DNA from 4 places in the Streptomyces sp. WZ-12 genome. Region 4 is predicted to be linked to each of the others. Evidence: riboswitches for the same ligand, from Rfam matches in the RefSeq annotation. Region 4 holds a riboswitch; each other region holds the start of a gene.
The links. Region 4 has a riboswitch for magnesium ahead of PV796_RS07025 (NRAMP family divalent metal transporter). Riboswitches for the same ligand answer to the same signal wherever they lie in the genome.
Positions count from the first base shown of each region.

Region 1: another riboswitch for magnesium. It lies ahead of PV796_RS39380 (NRAMP family divalent metal transporter); the one in region 4 lies ahead of PV796_RS07025 (NRAMP family divalent metal transporter).
Region 2: another riboswitch for magnesium. It lies ahead of PV796_RS39400 (winged helix-turn-helix domain-containing protein); the one in region 4 lies ahead of PV796_RS07025 (NRAMP family divalent metal transporter).
Region 3: another riboswitch for magnesium. It lies ahead of PV796_RS37705 (NRAMP family divalent metal transporter); the one in region 4 lies ahead of PV796_RS07025 (NRAMP family divalent metal transporter).

Region 1 is NZ_CP118574.1:8,962,378-8,965,920, forward strand. Features, by position in the region: gene PV796_RS39375 (bifunctional acetate--CoA ligase family protein/GNAT family N-acetyltransferase) at 1-1,257, shown strand, start outside; M-box (ykoK) riboswitch at 1,649-1,822, shown strand; gene PV796_RS39380 (NRAMP family divalent metal transporter) at 2,131-3,543, shown strand, end outside.
Region 2 is NZ_CP118574.1:8,966,411-8,969,953, forward strand. Features, by position in the region: gene PV796_RS39385 (hypothetical protein) at 1-188, shown strand, start outside; gene PV796_RS39390 (ArsR/SmtB family transcription factor) at 260-661, opposite strand; gene PV796_RS39395 (hypothetical protein) at 645-1,034, opposite strand; gene PV796_RS39400 (winged helix-turn-helix domain-containing protein) at 1,141-1,593, opposite strand; M-box (ykoK) riboswitch at 1,963-2,135, opposite strand; gene PV796_RS39405 (hypothetical protein) at 2,240-2,767, opposite strand; gene PV796_RS39410 (flavin reductase family protein) at 3,309-3,543, opposite strand, start outside.
Region 3 is NZ_CP118574.1:8,605,742-8,609,284, reverse strand. Features, by position in the region: gene PV796_RS37720 (trypsin-like serine peptidase) at 1-393, shown strand, start outside; gene PV796_RS37710 (hypothetical protein) at 1,181-1,564, shown strand; M-box (ykoK) riboswitch at 1,815-1,992, shown strand; gene PV796_RS37705 (NRAMP family divalent metal transporter) at 2,457-3,543, shown strand, end outside.
Region 4 is NZ_CP118574.1:1,643,572-1,647,114, forward strand. Features, by position in the region: gene pls (epsilon-poly-L-lysine synthase Pls) at 1-276, opposite strand, end outside; gene PV796_RS07020 (hypothetical protein) at 723-1,502, opposite strand; M-box (ykoK) riboswitch at 1,658-1,828, shown strand; gene PV796_RS07025 (NRAMP family divalent metal transporter) at 2,125-3,543, shown strand, end outside.

The sequences.
Region 1 (3,543 bases), 7.3 Mb from region 4:
GGCCCGCGCATCGCCGTGCTCTCCAACGAGGCCGGGATCGGCGTACTGGCCGCCGACGCCTGCACCGACGCCGAACTCGCCGTGCCGGAACTGGCGTTGGCCCTCACGGAGGAACTGCTCGACGCGCTCCCGGAAGGCGCCACCGCCGCAAACCCGATCGACGCCACGCCGGCCGTCACCGCGGAGGTGCTGCGCCGATGCCTGGACCGCCTCGCCGCCTCCGGAGCGGTCGACGCCATCCTGGTCGCGCTGGTCCCCACGGCCCTGACCACTGGGGTGGGCACCGACCCGAACACCGCACTCACCCCCTCCGCCCTCATGCCCGCTGGCGGCCGCTGCCCGATCCTCGCCGTCCGGCCCGACCAGCCCGAACGCGTCCGACTGCTGCACGCGGACGACGGGCGGGCCGTCCCCTCGTACGGCGACGCACAGTCGGCGGCCCGCGCGCTACGCCATGCCGTGGCGCGCGCCCAGTGGTTGGCCCGACCGCCGGGGCGCCCCGTGGAACCGGTCGGCGCCGACGCCACCGGGGCCCGCGCACTGGTCGCCGCATTCCTCGCCGAGGCCCCGACCGGCGGCTGGCTGGACGCCCGCCGGACCGCCCGCCTCCTGGACTGCTACGGCATCCCCCGCCTTCCCCAGGCATACGTCACCACCGAGGAGGCGGCCGTCGACGCCGCCGCCCGACTGGCCAGCCGCTCCGGCACGGTGGCCCTCAAGGCCCAGGGACCCGACCTCGTCCACGAGGCCGAGCGGGGCGGCGGGTTCCTCGACCTGCGCGGCCGGCACGCCGTGCGGACCGCCTTCCGTGATCTGGCCGCCCGCCTCGGCACGGCGATGACCGGCGCACTGGTCCAACCGATGGCGGAACGCGGCGCCGAACTCCTCGCCGGCGTCGTCCAGGACGAGGTCTTCGGCGCCCTGGTCGTCTTCGGCCCCGGCGGCACCACCAGCGAACTGCTCGCCGACCACGCCGCCCGCCTCGCCCCGCTCGCCGACACCGACGTCCATGACCTGCTCACCACGCCCCGCTGCGCTCCGCTCCTCTTCGGCCACCGCGGCGCCCCACCGGCCGATCCGGCCCCCCTCAAGGACCTGTTGGTCCGCCTCTCCCAGATGGCCGGCGACCTCCCCGAACTGGCCGAGGTCGAGTGCAACCCGGTGATCGCCCGCCCCGACGGCTGCACCGTCGTCGACGCACGCGTCCGCCTCCTGCCGCGCCGGTCGACCGACCCCTATCTACGCCGCCTCCCGTGAAGGCGGACGGTGAGTCTTTGAACGCGCCTCGCGGGGAGGGGAGTTGACGCGTTGACTGGCGGAAGGGGTGTGCGGGTGAGCTGCGCGGGCAGCTGGGCGGAGCGTGGCCGCCGGGTCGAATGGGCGCGCTGGGCGGCCGAGTTCGCCCTTGGACCTCGATCGAGCCCGATAGGCACCGGCTGTCGTGCGGCGACCGGCTTCTGATGGGAGGAGTTGAGCCGCGCACTGCCGGCCAGGCGGCCCATGCACGCGCGCCCGTCCCACCGCAATTCCCAGGCACGGCACCGTGGGGGCCGCCCCGCCGTGCGGGCACCGGTCAAGGTTGAGTCAAAGACTTGCGTACCCACGCAAGTACGAGGGTAGGATTTCAGCCGTTCGAAGAGAAGGAATCGAGGCACCTCGTTCGGTGAGGCGTCTTCGCGGACACAGGCCACTGACCCCACGACGTCGAGAGACGCCCAGGTTCAGGACAGGTCTCCCCGACCTAAGGGGTGACCCCAAGTGGCTTCCCCTGTACGGGGATTACGCCGTGGAGTGCCAAAGCTCTGACGAGTTGGGGTGAGCCAGTCATCGTGGACTGGTCCGCTCTTTGCCGTGTCCGTTTGGCGCCCGCGTGCGCCCCGGCCGGAAGGAGGCGAGAGACACCATGGACGGCCATTGCAGTAGTCCGGGCCACAGTCGGCCCCATATGCGTATGTCATCTCCGATGTCTTCTTCGACCTCCGGTACGCAGTAACAACCTCCTGCGCGAGAGCACCCTCCCCCCACGCACCCGTGCGGCCACCGGCCGTGCCGGGGCGCTGTGCTGCGCGTTCGCAGGGGGATCGCCGCTGCGTGCCCCAAACCTCCCCCGTTGGGGGACGGGAGGCTTTCATGACCAACCTGACCACCACCGCCACGCCATCGACTCCGCCGCAGTCCAGCGCGGTGCTCGACGACGCCCACATCGGAGACATCCGCGGTGCGCTTGGCACCATCAGGGTCGACGACACCGCCCCGCGCCTGGGGCTCTCCGCCAAATTCAAGACGCTGCTCGCGATCGTCGGCCCCGGCCTGATCGTGATGGTCGGCGACAACGATGCCGGCGCCTTCGCCACCTACGGCCAGGCCGGCCAGAACTACGGCACCAGCCTGCTGTGGACCCTGCTGCTGCTCGTTCCCGTCCTGTACGTCAACCAGGAGATGGTGCTCCGACTCGGCGCCGTCACCGGGGTCGGGCACGCGCGCCTGATCCTGGAGCGGTTCGGCAAGTTCTGGGGCGCGTTCTCCGTCATCGACCTGTTCCTGCTCAACGCGCTGACGCTGGTCACGGAGTTCATCGGCATCACCATGGCCGCCGACTACCTGGGCCTGCCCAAGACCGGCTCGGTGATCCTGGCCGCCGCGATCATCATCGCGTCCGCGTTCACCGGTTCCTTCCGTCGCTTCGAGCGGATCGCCGTCGCGCTGTGCATCGGGTCGCTGCTCCTGGTCCCGCTCTACTTCATGCTCCACCCCAAGGCGTCGCAGATGGCGCACGGCTTCGTCGTCCCCGTCATCCCCGGCGGCAGCGGCGAGTTGGCCACGGTCATGCTGCTGATCATCGGCATCGTGGGCACTACGGTGGCGCCCTGGCAGTTGTTCTTCCAGCAGTCCTACGTCATCGACAAGCGCATCACCCCGCGCTTCATGAAGTACGAGAAGGCCGACCTGTGGATCGGCATCGCCATCGTGATCATCGGCGCCGCCGCCATGATGGGCCTGGTCGCCGCCGCCTTCGCCGGCACCAAGGGCTTCGGCAACTTCACCGACACCGCGGGCCTGATCACCGGCATCGAGGCCAAGGCCGGAAAGGTGGCAGGCGTCCTCTTCGCCATCGCCCTGCTGGACGCGGCGATCATCGGCGCCTTCGCCGTCTCCCTGTCCACCGCCTACGCGATCGGCGACGTGTTCGGGATGAAGCACTCCCTGCACCGGGGCATCAAGGGAGCCAAGGGCTTCTACGCCGTCTACGCCGGCCTGGTCGCCGCGGCCGCCACCATCGTGCTGATCCCCGGCTCCCCGCTCGGCCTGCTCACCCAGGGCGTGCAGACCCTCGCCGGCGTGCTCCTGCCCTCCGCCACGGTCTTCCTGCTGCTGCTCTGCAACGACAAGCAGGTCCTCGGACCATGGGTGAACGGGCCCAAGACCAACGCCTTCACCGCGGCGGTCGTCGGCGTCCTGGTGTCACTGTCGATCATCCTGACCGCCTCGGTGCTCTTCCCCGACATCAGCGCGAGCATGATCCTCGACATCATGGCCGGCTGC
Region 2 (3,543 bases), 7.3 Mb from region 4:
TGCTCGACAGCCCCAACACCTGCCCCAGCCCCACGGGGCCGTGCGCCAGGTACGAACCGCGCATCCACCTTGCCTACCTCCTCGCCCAGCAAGGCCACGACGCCCACTGGCTCGCCCACTACGCCGACCTGCCGCTATCCGCGGCCGAGCGCATCACCGCCGCCGCCACCACACCCCCGGGCAGATAGGGCCGACACAGCGAGGCGGTCGGCGACGCGGGCTCTCCGCCCCCGCGTCGCCGACCGCCTCGCTGCCGTATCTACGCGTGTTGTCGTTCCGCCGCGTGCTCAACCGCGCCGACCGGCCCCGTCGGTGCCGGACGGGCCGCCAGGTGCCGGGCGGCGGCGAGCAGCGACGGGAGGTGCGGGTTGGTGGTGCGGTAGAGCACGCGGTGGCCGCTGCGGCGGACCCCGACCAGGCCCGCGGCCCGCAGGCGCCCGAGGTGCTGGGAGACGGCCGCGTAGGGGGCGCCGACGCATTCCGTCAGCTCCCCGACGGCGAGCTCCTGGTCATCGGCCAGCGCCTGTAGCAACCGCAGCCGGATGGGGCCGGCCACCGCCTTCAACAACGCCGTCACGGCGGTGATTTCGGCGACCGTGAGCTCCGTGGTCGTCGTGCGCGCCGGAAGAAGGACAACGTCGGACTCAGTGAGCGCACGCACCGGACAACCCCCTCTCCATGGCGGAGGTGAGGGAACGCGGATCGTCGTGCCGGTCCCGGTGCCAGTGCAGGTCGCGCACGGGCGGCATGCCGGAGAGCATGTCGACGAGTCGGTCCAGCAGGCCGGTCTCCGTGCCGTCCAGGGTGACCAACATCTGCAGGTGGGTGGTGAACACGTCGGACGGGTCGACGCGCACGGCCTCGACGCGCGCACCGGGCCGGCTCAGGGCCAGCACGCACAGCGCGCGCACCTGGGTTTCGGCACCCTGGTCGCAATGGACGTGGAGGGTGACCAGCTCGTGGGGCCGGACGGCCGTCGCCTCGGTGCCGGGGCGCTTGGTCTGCTTGAGGAGGGTACGGGGCAGGAATCGCATGACGGTGGGTATCCCTTGCATGGTCAGCGTGACGGGACGGCGAAGCCCAACGAGCCGGTCGCCGGGCTTCCTTCATCAGGGGCGGGGCCCTGTCTGTGGCCGACGGTCAGGGGCGGGGCCTGGCCGTGGCCGACGGCTCGAAGGCGTAGCCGACCTGCCGTACGGTGCGGATCAACGCCCGATGCCCGGGGCCCAGCTTCCGACGCAGACGGGCGATGTGAACGTCGACCGTGCGCATGTCCCCTACGGCGGTCTGCTGCCACACCAGCGCCATCAGCTGCTCACGGCTGTAGACCCGGCGCCGGTTGGCCATCAGATGGGCCAGCAGCTCGAACTCCATGCAGGTGAGCTTCAGTTGCTGCCCGCCGACCGAAACCCGTCGGGTCTCGCAGTCGACGATGAGGCCGCGAATGCGGTGGATCGGCGCCCTGGGCAGGTCCGCGGGCTCGTGCGGCGACGACAGCGGGCGCGGAACGGTCGTGTGGCGTCGGCGCAGGTTGGAAGTCCGGGCCAGCAAGGCGTGACGGACCGGTCGGTGGTGGAGGTTCAGGAGGTTCATGGCTGCTTCCCTCGGATCGGGGTAGTGGTGGCGAAGGCCATGGCGAGACCCCGCCACGTGCCTGGTCTGGGAGAGAGGTTGCGGGCGTGCGGAAGCTGCCCGCCCTGCGAGCGCGCAGCCCGACCACCCGGGACGGCGAAAGCCGCACGGGTGCTGGCGGGGAGTGTTCGCGAACGCGTCGGGAGCGGGAGTGGTTACCGCATACCGGAGGCCAAGAAAGTCATATGGGTAAACGACCTACTGTGCCCCGGACCGCCGCAACCATCGCAACTACTGCAACTACTGCCGTCCATGTTTCTCGCCTCCTTCCGGCCGGGGCGCGCGAGCGCGCCGTACGACTCGGCAGCGAGCGGACCGGCCCGGACGGCCGGTTCACCCCTACTCGTCAGAGCTTTGGCACTGCACGGCGTAATCCCCGTACGGGGAAGCCACTTGGGGTCACCCCTTAGGTCGGGGAGACCTGTCCTGAACCTGGGCGTCTCTCGACGTCGTGGGGTCAGTGGCCTGTGTCCGTGCAGACGCCTCACCGAACGAGGTGCCTTCTTCAAACGTCCACAAGACTGCCTGATACTTGCACATCAACGCAAGTTGTTGACCAAGCCTTGACGGTCCCCTTCCGTACCCGACGGTGTGAGGGGCCCCCGGTTCAGTCGCCTGCGGCCTGCTCCGCCACCTCATTCACCCCATTCGCCTCGCTTGCCGTGCCGTCGGAGGGCGTTCCCTCGACGGGCCCGGGTTCCACGCCGACCCGCTCGGCGATCCTGCTCAACAGGGCGTCCTGAGCGGCGAGATGGGCCTGCATGTGCGCCACCTCGTGAAGGGTCGCGCTCGCATCGTGGAAGGTCGCCGCGGCACGCTTGTCCGCCGCGGCGGCCTGCACGTTCTGGCCGACCATGATGACGGACAACAGCACCAACTGCAGGAACGTCTGCGCCACCCAGGACACGATGGCCGACGCCCCGCCCTTGATCGCGTCCGGGAGGCTGATCAGGTCGAACAACGCAAACGCGTAGGCACACCACATGCTGCCCACGGCCCGGGTGATCAGGATCGCGATCCGCGTGTTGAACCGGGTGACCGCATTGCCCGCCGGGAGCTGATCGGTGACCTTCACCGGGCCCTGGGCGTCCCGCGAAGCGATGTGTGGGTGCGGCAGGTGCTCGTAGACCGTCATGCGCTGTCTCTCCGTCAAGGGGCGCTGCCCCGGCCGATGTTCCGCCATGTGAAATGAGGCCGGCGGTCGAGGCGAGTGACAGAAGAGGGAGGTCTGTCGACACGGGCGCCTCGGCGCTGTCTCAGCGGGCACACAGCAACCCGGCAACCCAACGGGAACGCCCCCGCCCGCCCGCACTCTGCCCCTTACCCACAACGCCACGCCTTGGAGCGGGAGTTGCGTAAGGACTGCGCAAGGATTCCGGCAACGGCACTGCTGCGGCCGGCAACGCAACGGTCCCCGGTGCCCGCCTCCCGTCTCCCCTCTGCGCGAGAACGGCCGCAGCACCCTGATGCGGTGCGCCTTCGACGGTCCGCCCACCTCGTGCGTGTGCACGGCCGCGGAGAGCCGGTCCTGCGCCACCGCCGCTTCCGCTGGCCGCATGACGTCCAACGTGGCGCGGCCACCACGGCGTTCTTGCTGGCGGCGCGCAGGGTCGCCGGGTCCGCGCAGTGGAGCGGCCGGATGCGGCGGGCGCCCGCCTGGTCGGCTGCGGGGCGGGTCAGTCCTGTCGTCGGGGTGTCTGGGAACGGAAGGTGTGCCCGAGCTCCGGGCCGAGTCCGTAGTAGTGGCGGAAGTTGTAGATCAGTGGGCTCCACGCGGCGGGGTCGACGTGCTGGGAGCCGGGGATGACGATCCGCGGGTCCGCGTGGACCTTCAGTACCTGGGCTTCGACGATGAGGAACGTTCCGGAGGCGTCGGCTTGGACGCGGGCGGCGCGGGCCTCCATCTGAAGG
Region 3 (3,543 bases), 7.0 Mb from region 4:
ACGTTCGCCCAGACCCCGCGGTACAACAACCACGTCACGGTGATCGGCTATCCCTACTCCGCCGCGGTCAACCCCGCCCACAAGGCCGTCCATTGCGACGTCGCCACCAAGCGGCTGCTGGGCTTTCGGCAGATGCAAATGGAGTGCAACGGCTTCTACGGGGGCGTCTCCGGAGGCCCGTGGATCAGTGACTACAACCCTTCCACCGAGACCGGCAGGGTCATCGGCAGCGTTGGCGGCTACAACGGCGGCGGGAACGATGCCAACGCCGACAACGTCACCTACTCACCCCTGTACGGCAAGGACGCCCAAGACCTCTACAACGACGCCAACGCAGGCCGCGCCGTTCTGCGCCCACACTCCTACGATCCGGCCACTGCCAGCACAGGATGAAGACCACCCGCGCCAGAGGACGCACTCTGTTCTCATGTCCGGTGCGGTTGTGGGTACTTGGCGCAGGATAGACAGGTGTCGGGCTCGCCCTTCGCCGAGTAGTGGTGGCTGACCAGGGGCTTCAACTGAGGTCGGCGGCCTTCGAAGCACCAGCGTCCGCGACCTACTCCAGCGCCCAACAGGCGTCCTCGGCATGAAACCGGTCAGAAGTACTCGATGGCAGCAAGGGCTCTGACGACCGACCGCAGTATGCGTGAGCAGCGGGAGCCGACCTCCTCGACCGGCTCCCGTACTGCCAACACGCATGTCTCCCAGACCACAAGCGAGTTGATCGCCGAGGGTGACTGGCCGGCAGCGCCCACGCGTGTGGGATCGCCGACTGGCCGGCCGGGTTGCTGTAGCCCGCGATCCGCAGGCCGTCGCCGCAGTCGGAGGTGGTGTCGACGTCGAGCCAGAAGCCCCTGCCGCAGTACAGCAGTACGCGGTGGCGGGGACGCAGGCTTTTCACCGCTGGGGCGCTCCGACCTACTGGCGCAAGGGGCTTACCGCTGGCAGGAGTTGGGGGTGCCATCGAGCCAAGGTTGGGGCAACACTTGCGCCCAGGTGCAATCATGGCACTACGCTCAGGCATCAGCAGGCACCTCACTGGCGAGGCTCCTGCACGAACATTGACCGCTGGACGGCCCTCGCTTCGCAACAGTCCGGCCCGCCTCGCCCTTCGTTCCTTCACGGCTCATCAACTGGCGTCATTTCCCTCGCCGTTGACTGACTCTTCCAGGATGCGCCCATGCACCTTCTACCCCGTCCAGGCTTCCGGCGCCTCAAGGACCCCGCACGCCCCCTGACGGTGCATTGCGCCCTCCAGGCCGTGTGCGACGGGCACGCGATGAACAAGACGCTCACCCTGTTCTCGCACATGTTCACAGGCACCGACGTGCGAGTGGACAGTCGGTGCACCGTCAGGCCGGACGGCAGAGTCAGCGTGCTCGCGCAAGTCGCCCTCACCCCGGACGCCTCCGCCACCGCCGCGCTGGAACGGCTCGTCGTCCACCTGACCCGCGAGCCCGGTGTACGCAACGTGCGCTGGCACCTGCACACCAAGAACACCCCCTCGGCCCCTCCCCGGCCACCCGGTCCGGACGACGAGAAACCCTCCCAGGGAACGGCCTGAGCGGGGACAACCCGAGCGAGCGCCGCTGCGCGGACTTCGTAGCAGCCCCTCGGCCTTTGCTGATCGGCCACCCGGGCCACGCACGCCACTTTCGACGTCGGAGCAGGCTTCCGTGCAGGCGGCTCGCGCGGGGTCAGACCGTCCGCAGGCATGGGACTTTTCCTCAACTGCGTTGATTTCTTGGGGGGTTGTTGAAGCGGTGTTCATTTGCGCGGTGACGCAAGTGGGGTAGCGTTCCGGTGGCTGGAAACGGGCACCTCGTTCGGTGAGGCGTCTGCACGGATACAGGCCACTGACCCGACGACGTCGAGAGACGCCCAGGATCAGGACAGGTCTCCTCGGCTTAAGGGGTGACCCCAAGTGGCTTCCCGCCCGTCCGGGTGGGGATACGCCGTGCAGTGTCGAAGCTCTTACGTGGAGGGTGTCTGTCCGGCGCAGGCAGGAAGGCTTCCCTGTCGTGAGCGTAACGACGCATCCAATATTGGAGGTGGTCAGGATGGTTCCTGATGGACATACGCGGCCTCACATGCAGCCTGGCCTCGTGAAGGTAGACGCCTGAGTCATTCCCTCGCGCTGTGACCGCGCGTGAGGCGTGCCGCGCATTCCACGGTCAACGGGATGCCGCGCGGCGGCTCGCTTTCGTTCCAGCGGCGCCGCCAGACGTCCGCCCGTTGGCTCTTCATCGCTCTTCAACGGCTCGCCATGGAGCCGTTTTTCGCCACGCCCGTACGCGGGTGCTCCCGCCTGTGGGCGTACGGTTCAGGGAGGCAGATACATGGCTTTTGGCATCACTCGGCAGACTCCCGATCAAGATCCCCGTCAGGAAGGGAGCCGTGCCCTTGTTGGCACGGCGGTGCAGGATCCCGCGCATGTCGGGGACATCGTCGGTGCGTTGGGAACCATCCGCCAAGGGGACAGCGGTCGGCGGCGGTCGTGGGGGCAGCGCATCCGCGCGCTACTGGTGATCATGGGGCCCGGACTGATCGTGATGGTCGGGGACAACGACGCCGGCGGCGTGTCGACGTACGCTCAGGCAGGCCAGAACTACGGCATGAAGCTGCTGTGGACCCTGGCTTTGCTGATCCCGGTGCTCTACGTCAACCAGGAGATGGTGGTCCGTCTCGGAGCGGTCTCCGGTGTCGGGCACGCCCGGCTGATCTTCGAACGGTTCGGCACGTTCTGGGGTGCCTTCAGCGTCGGTGATCTGTTCCTGGTCAACGCGCTGACGATCGTGACCGAGTTCACCGGCGTCTCCCAGGCACTGAGCTACTTCGGGATACCCGCGTACGTGGCCGTCCCGATGGCTGCCGTGCTGCTGTTCGCCGTGGTGGCCGGGGGGTCCTTCCGGCGCTGGGAGCGGTTCTTGTTCCTGCTGATCGCGGTGAACGTGGTGATGTTCCCCATGGCGCTGCTGGCTCATCCGAAGGTCGGCACGGCCGCTCAGGGTTTGATCCCGCAGTTCCCCGGCGGGCTCGACTCCACGCTGCTGCTCGTGATCGTCGCCATCGTCGGTACCACCGTCGCCCCGTGGCAGCTGTTCTTCCAGCAGTCGAACGTGGTGGACAAGCGGATCACGCCGCGTTGGATCCGTTACGAGCGCGCGGACCTGTGGATCGGCATCGCTGTCGTCATGGCCGGCGGTGCGGCGATCATGGCGACCGCGGCCTTCGTCTTCCACGGCACGGACCTGTTCGGTCAGTTCAGCGACGCCGGTGGTGTGGCGAACGGGCTGCGGGAACACGGAAGTTCGGCCCTGGGGGCGCTGTTCGCGATCCTCCTGCTGGACACCGCCCTCATCGGCGCCAACGCCGTGGGACTGGCCACCGCCTACACCTTCGGGGACACCTTCAAAAAGCGGCACTCGCTGCACTGGAAGATGTCCGAGGCTCCCTTGTTCTACGTCGGTTACGCCCTCCTGATCGGCATCTCCGCCACGGTCACACTCGCGGCGAACGACCAGGTCCAGGGCCTGATCACCC
Region 4 (3,543 bases):
GGTTCCGGACGGCACGCGCACGCCGACCCGGTCACCGGGGCCGATCCCTTGCTGCCGGAGCTGTCGCGCGCGTCGTTCGATCTCGCTACACAGGTCGTGGTAGGTGATCGCCTCGGCGCCGGTGTCCAGGGCGAGCGCCTGGGGGTGTGCGGCGGCGGTGGCGTCGAGCACGTCGAGCAGAGTCCGCGGGGCGGGGGTGCCGGCGGTGCGGTATACCGCCCGCGGAGCCGCGGGCTCTGACGGCTCGAAGGACGATTCGAGAAGGGGCGACGACATCGATATGCCTTTGTTCGGTGCCGGTGGGTGGAGACCCTCGGACATTCGCCCCTACAGATGCCGCTGACCAGGCACGGGTTCGCCGGTCGCGCACCCCAATCCAGTATTCGAACACGTTGTGAAAGCCCCGGCGGGCCACTTGGGCAGGCCGCACGGGCAAACCGACCGCGGAGCCCAACCATGACGTGGGAAAGAATTGACTCCGGGCGGAGATTGTTTTCGGGATCTTCAACGCCGTGAGACAAAACCGCAGGTCAGAGACGCATCATCGATTGGTCACGGCCCGCGCGGTCAAGGCTTCGCCAAGTATTTGCATCTTCACGCACATGTTCATCGTCTTCTCACGGCGGTCTCATCACCCCGTCATGACGTCGCCATACCCTCGCAACGCGACCTTCACACACCGGGCCGCAGCCTTTTCGCCGCCAACGACGCCTGACGGCACGTCACTTGAGGATGTTCACCGCGCGGGCCACCACGAGCACGACGGTCAGCAGCGAGACCGCCGACTGCAACAGCATCAGCAGCTTCGCCCAACGGGTCAGCGGCATCACGTCGGTCGGGCTGAACGCGGTGGCGTTGGTGAAGGACAGGTACAGGTAGTCGGCGAACTGCGGCTCCCAGTGCTCCGGGGCCAGCGCCGGCGTCGCCATCTGCGGGAAGAGGAAGTCGGGGTAGCGGCGCACCGCATGGACCCGGGCGACCGGTCCGCCGCGGTCCCACTCCCAGTACCAGAGCGCGAAGGCGAGGACGTTGGTGACCCAGATGGCGCCGCCGGTGGCCAGCAGCGCCGCGGCGTCCTCGCCCTCCGTGCCGCGCACCAGGCCGATCACCAGGTGCACCGCGGACCAGCCGTTCGCCGCGCTGATCAACGCGATCAACGCCAGCCCCGCCCACCGGTAGAGCCGGGAGGCCCGCTCGATGCGGACCGGGTCGGCCGCCACCAGGACGAGCAGCAGCACCGTCTCCAGCCCCGGCAGCAGCCACCCCGGATGGATCGCCAGCCGCGCCGGCAGCCGCCACTGGAGCACCACCGCCACCAGCACCGCCAGCGTCGACGGCCAGCGGGGTTCGCCGCGGGTGACCCGTCGCCAGGCCGGCCGCAGCCGCCGCCCGGCCTCGTCCCACCCCGCCACCGCCGGCGCCAACAGCGCCTCGATGAGGTCCAGTCGCTCGGCCGGGGTGCCGCGGTCGCCCGCCTCGTCGGGCCGGGGGTGCTCGGACATGCGGATCATGCTCACCCGGGAGCCGGGCGGTGTCCAGCGGCTCGGCCGGGGCGGCGGGATCCAAAGGTGGCCGCTTGGTTAAGAGTCGGTCAAAAACTTGCACTTCCGCGCAAGTACCTCCGCCGGCAGGTCTAAGCTCCTAGAGGTTTTGACAGCGGTCACCTCGTTCGGTGAGGCGTCGTCACGGACACAGGCCACTGATCCCACCCGTCGAGAGACGCTCCGGATCAGGACAGGTCTCCCCGGCCCAAGGGGTGACCCCAGGTGGCTGCCCCGCACGGGGCTACGCCGTGACGTGCCAAAGCTCTGACGAGTGGGGGTGAACCAGTCGACGGCGACTGGTCCGCTCCTTACCGGATCGACGACGGCGCACCCAGGCGCCCCGACCGGAAGGAGGCGAGAGACATGGAATGCAGTAGTCCGGGCCATCAACGGCCCCTGCTCCGCCTGCCCTCGCATTCTTCCGGCACGCGGTAACCACCTTCCCTGCGCGGCATCCCGCCGCATCACGCCCCGTACGGCCCGCCGCCGGCACGGGAGGTCGTGCTGCGCGCCCGCGCAGGGAGGATGGCTGCAGCGTGCCCCCAACTCCGCCCCTTCAAGGGGCACTTGGGAGGTAGCCATGACCGAGACCACCATCCGCCCCACGGCCCCCGCCGCGCCCCCGACGGCGCCGCCCACCGCCGTCCTCGACGACGCGCACATCGGCGACATCCGCGGCGCGCTCGGCACCATCCGGCACGACGACACCGCCCCGCGCCGGGGCCTGTCCGCCAAGCTCAAGACCCTGTTGGCGATCGTCGGCCCGGGCCTGATCGTGATGGTCGGCGACAACGACGCCGGCGCCTTCGCCACCTACGGCCAGGCCGGCCAGAACTACGGCACGCATCTGCTGTGGACCCTGCTCCTGTTGGTGCCGGTGCTCTACGTCAACCAGGAGATGGTGCTCCGGCTCGGCGCCGTCACCGGGGTCGGGCACGCCCGGCTCATCCTGGAGCGGTTCGGGAAGTTCTGGGGCGCGTTCTCGGTCATCGACCTCTTCCTGCTCAACGCCCTCACCCTGGTCACGGAGTTCATCGGCATCACGCTGGCCGCCGGCTACCTGGGCCTGCCGAAGGTCGGCGCGGTGGTGCTGGCCGCCGCCGTGATCATCGCCTCCGCCTTCACCGGATCGTTCCGGCGGTTCGAGCGGATCGCCATCGGACTGTGCGCGGCCTCGCTGCTGCTCGTCCCGCTCTACTTCATGGTCCACCCGTCCACCGGTCAGATGGCCCACGACTTCGTCGTCCCCCATCTCCCCGGCGGCGCCGGCCAGTTGTCCACCGTGATGCTGCTGATCATCGGCATCGTCGGCACCACCGTCGCCCCCTGGCAGCTCTTCTTCCAGCAGTCCTACGTCATCGACAAGCGCATCACGCCGCGCTTCATGTCGTACGAGAAGGCCGACCTGTGGATCGGCATCGCCATCGTGGTGATCGGCGGCGCCGCCCTGATGGGGTGCACGGCCGCCGCCTTCGCCGGCACCCACGGCGTCGGCGCGTTCACCGACACCGCCGGCATCGCGCACGGCCTGGCCGCGCACGCCGGCAAACTGGCCGGGGTCCTCTTCGCCATCGCCCTGCTCGACGCCTCGATCATCGGCGCCTTCGCCGTCTCCCTGTCCACCGCCTACGCCATCGGCGATGTCTTCGGCATCAAGCACTCCCTGCACCGCGGCATCGGCGGCGCCAAGGGCTTCTACGCCGTCTACGCCGGGCTGGTCGCCGCGGCCGCCGCGATCGTGCTGATCCCCGGCTCCCCGCTCGGCCTGCTCACCGAGGGCGTGCAGACGCTGGCCGGGGTGCTGCTGCCGTCCGCGTCGGTCTTCCTGCTCCTGCTGTGCAACGACCGCACGGTGCTCGGCCCGTGGGTCAACGGCCGCCGCACCAACGCCTTCACGGCCGCCGTCGTCGGCGTCCTGGTCACCCTCTCGGTCATCCTCACCGCCGCCGTGCTCTTCCCGGACATCGGCGCCTCCGCCATCCTCGGCATCATGGCCGGC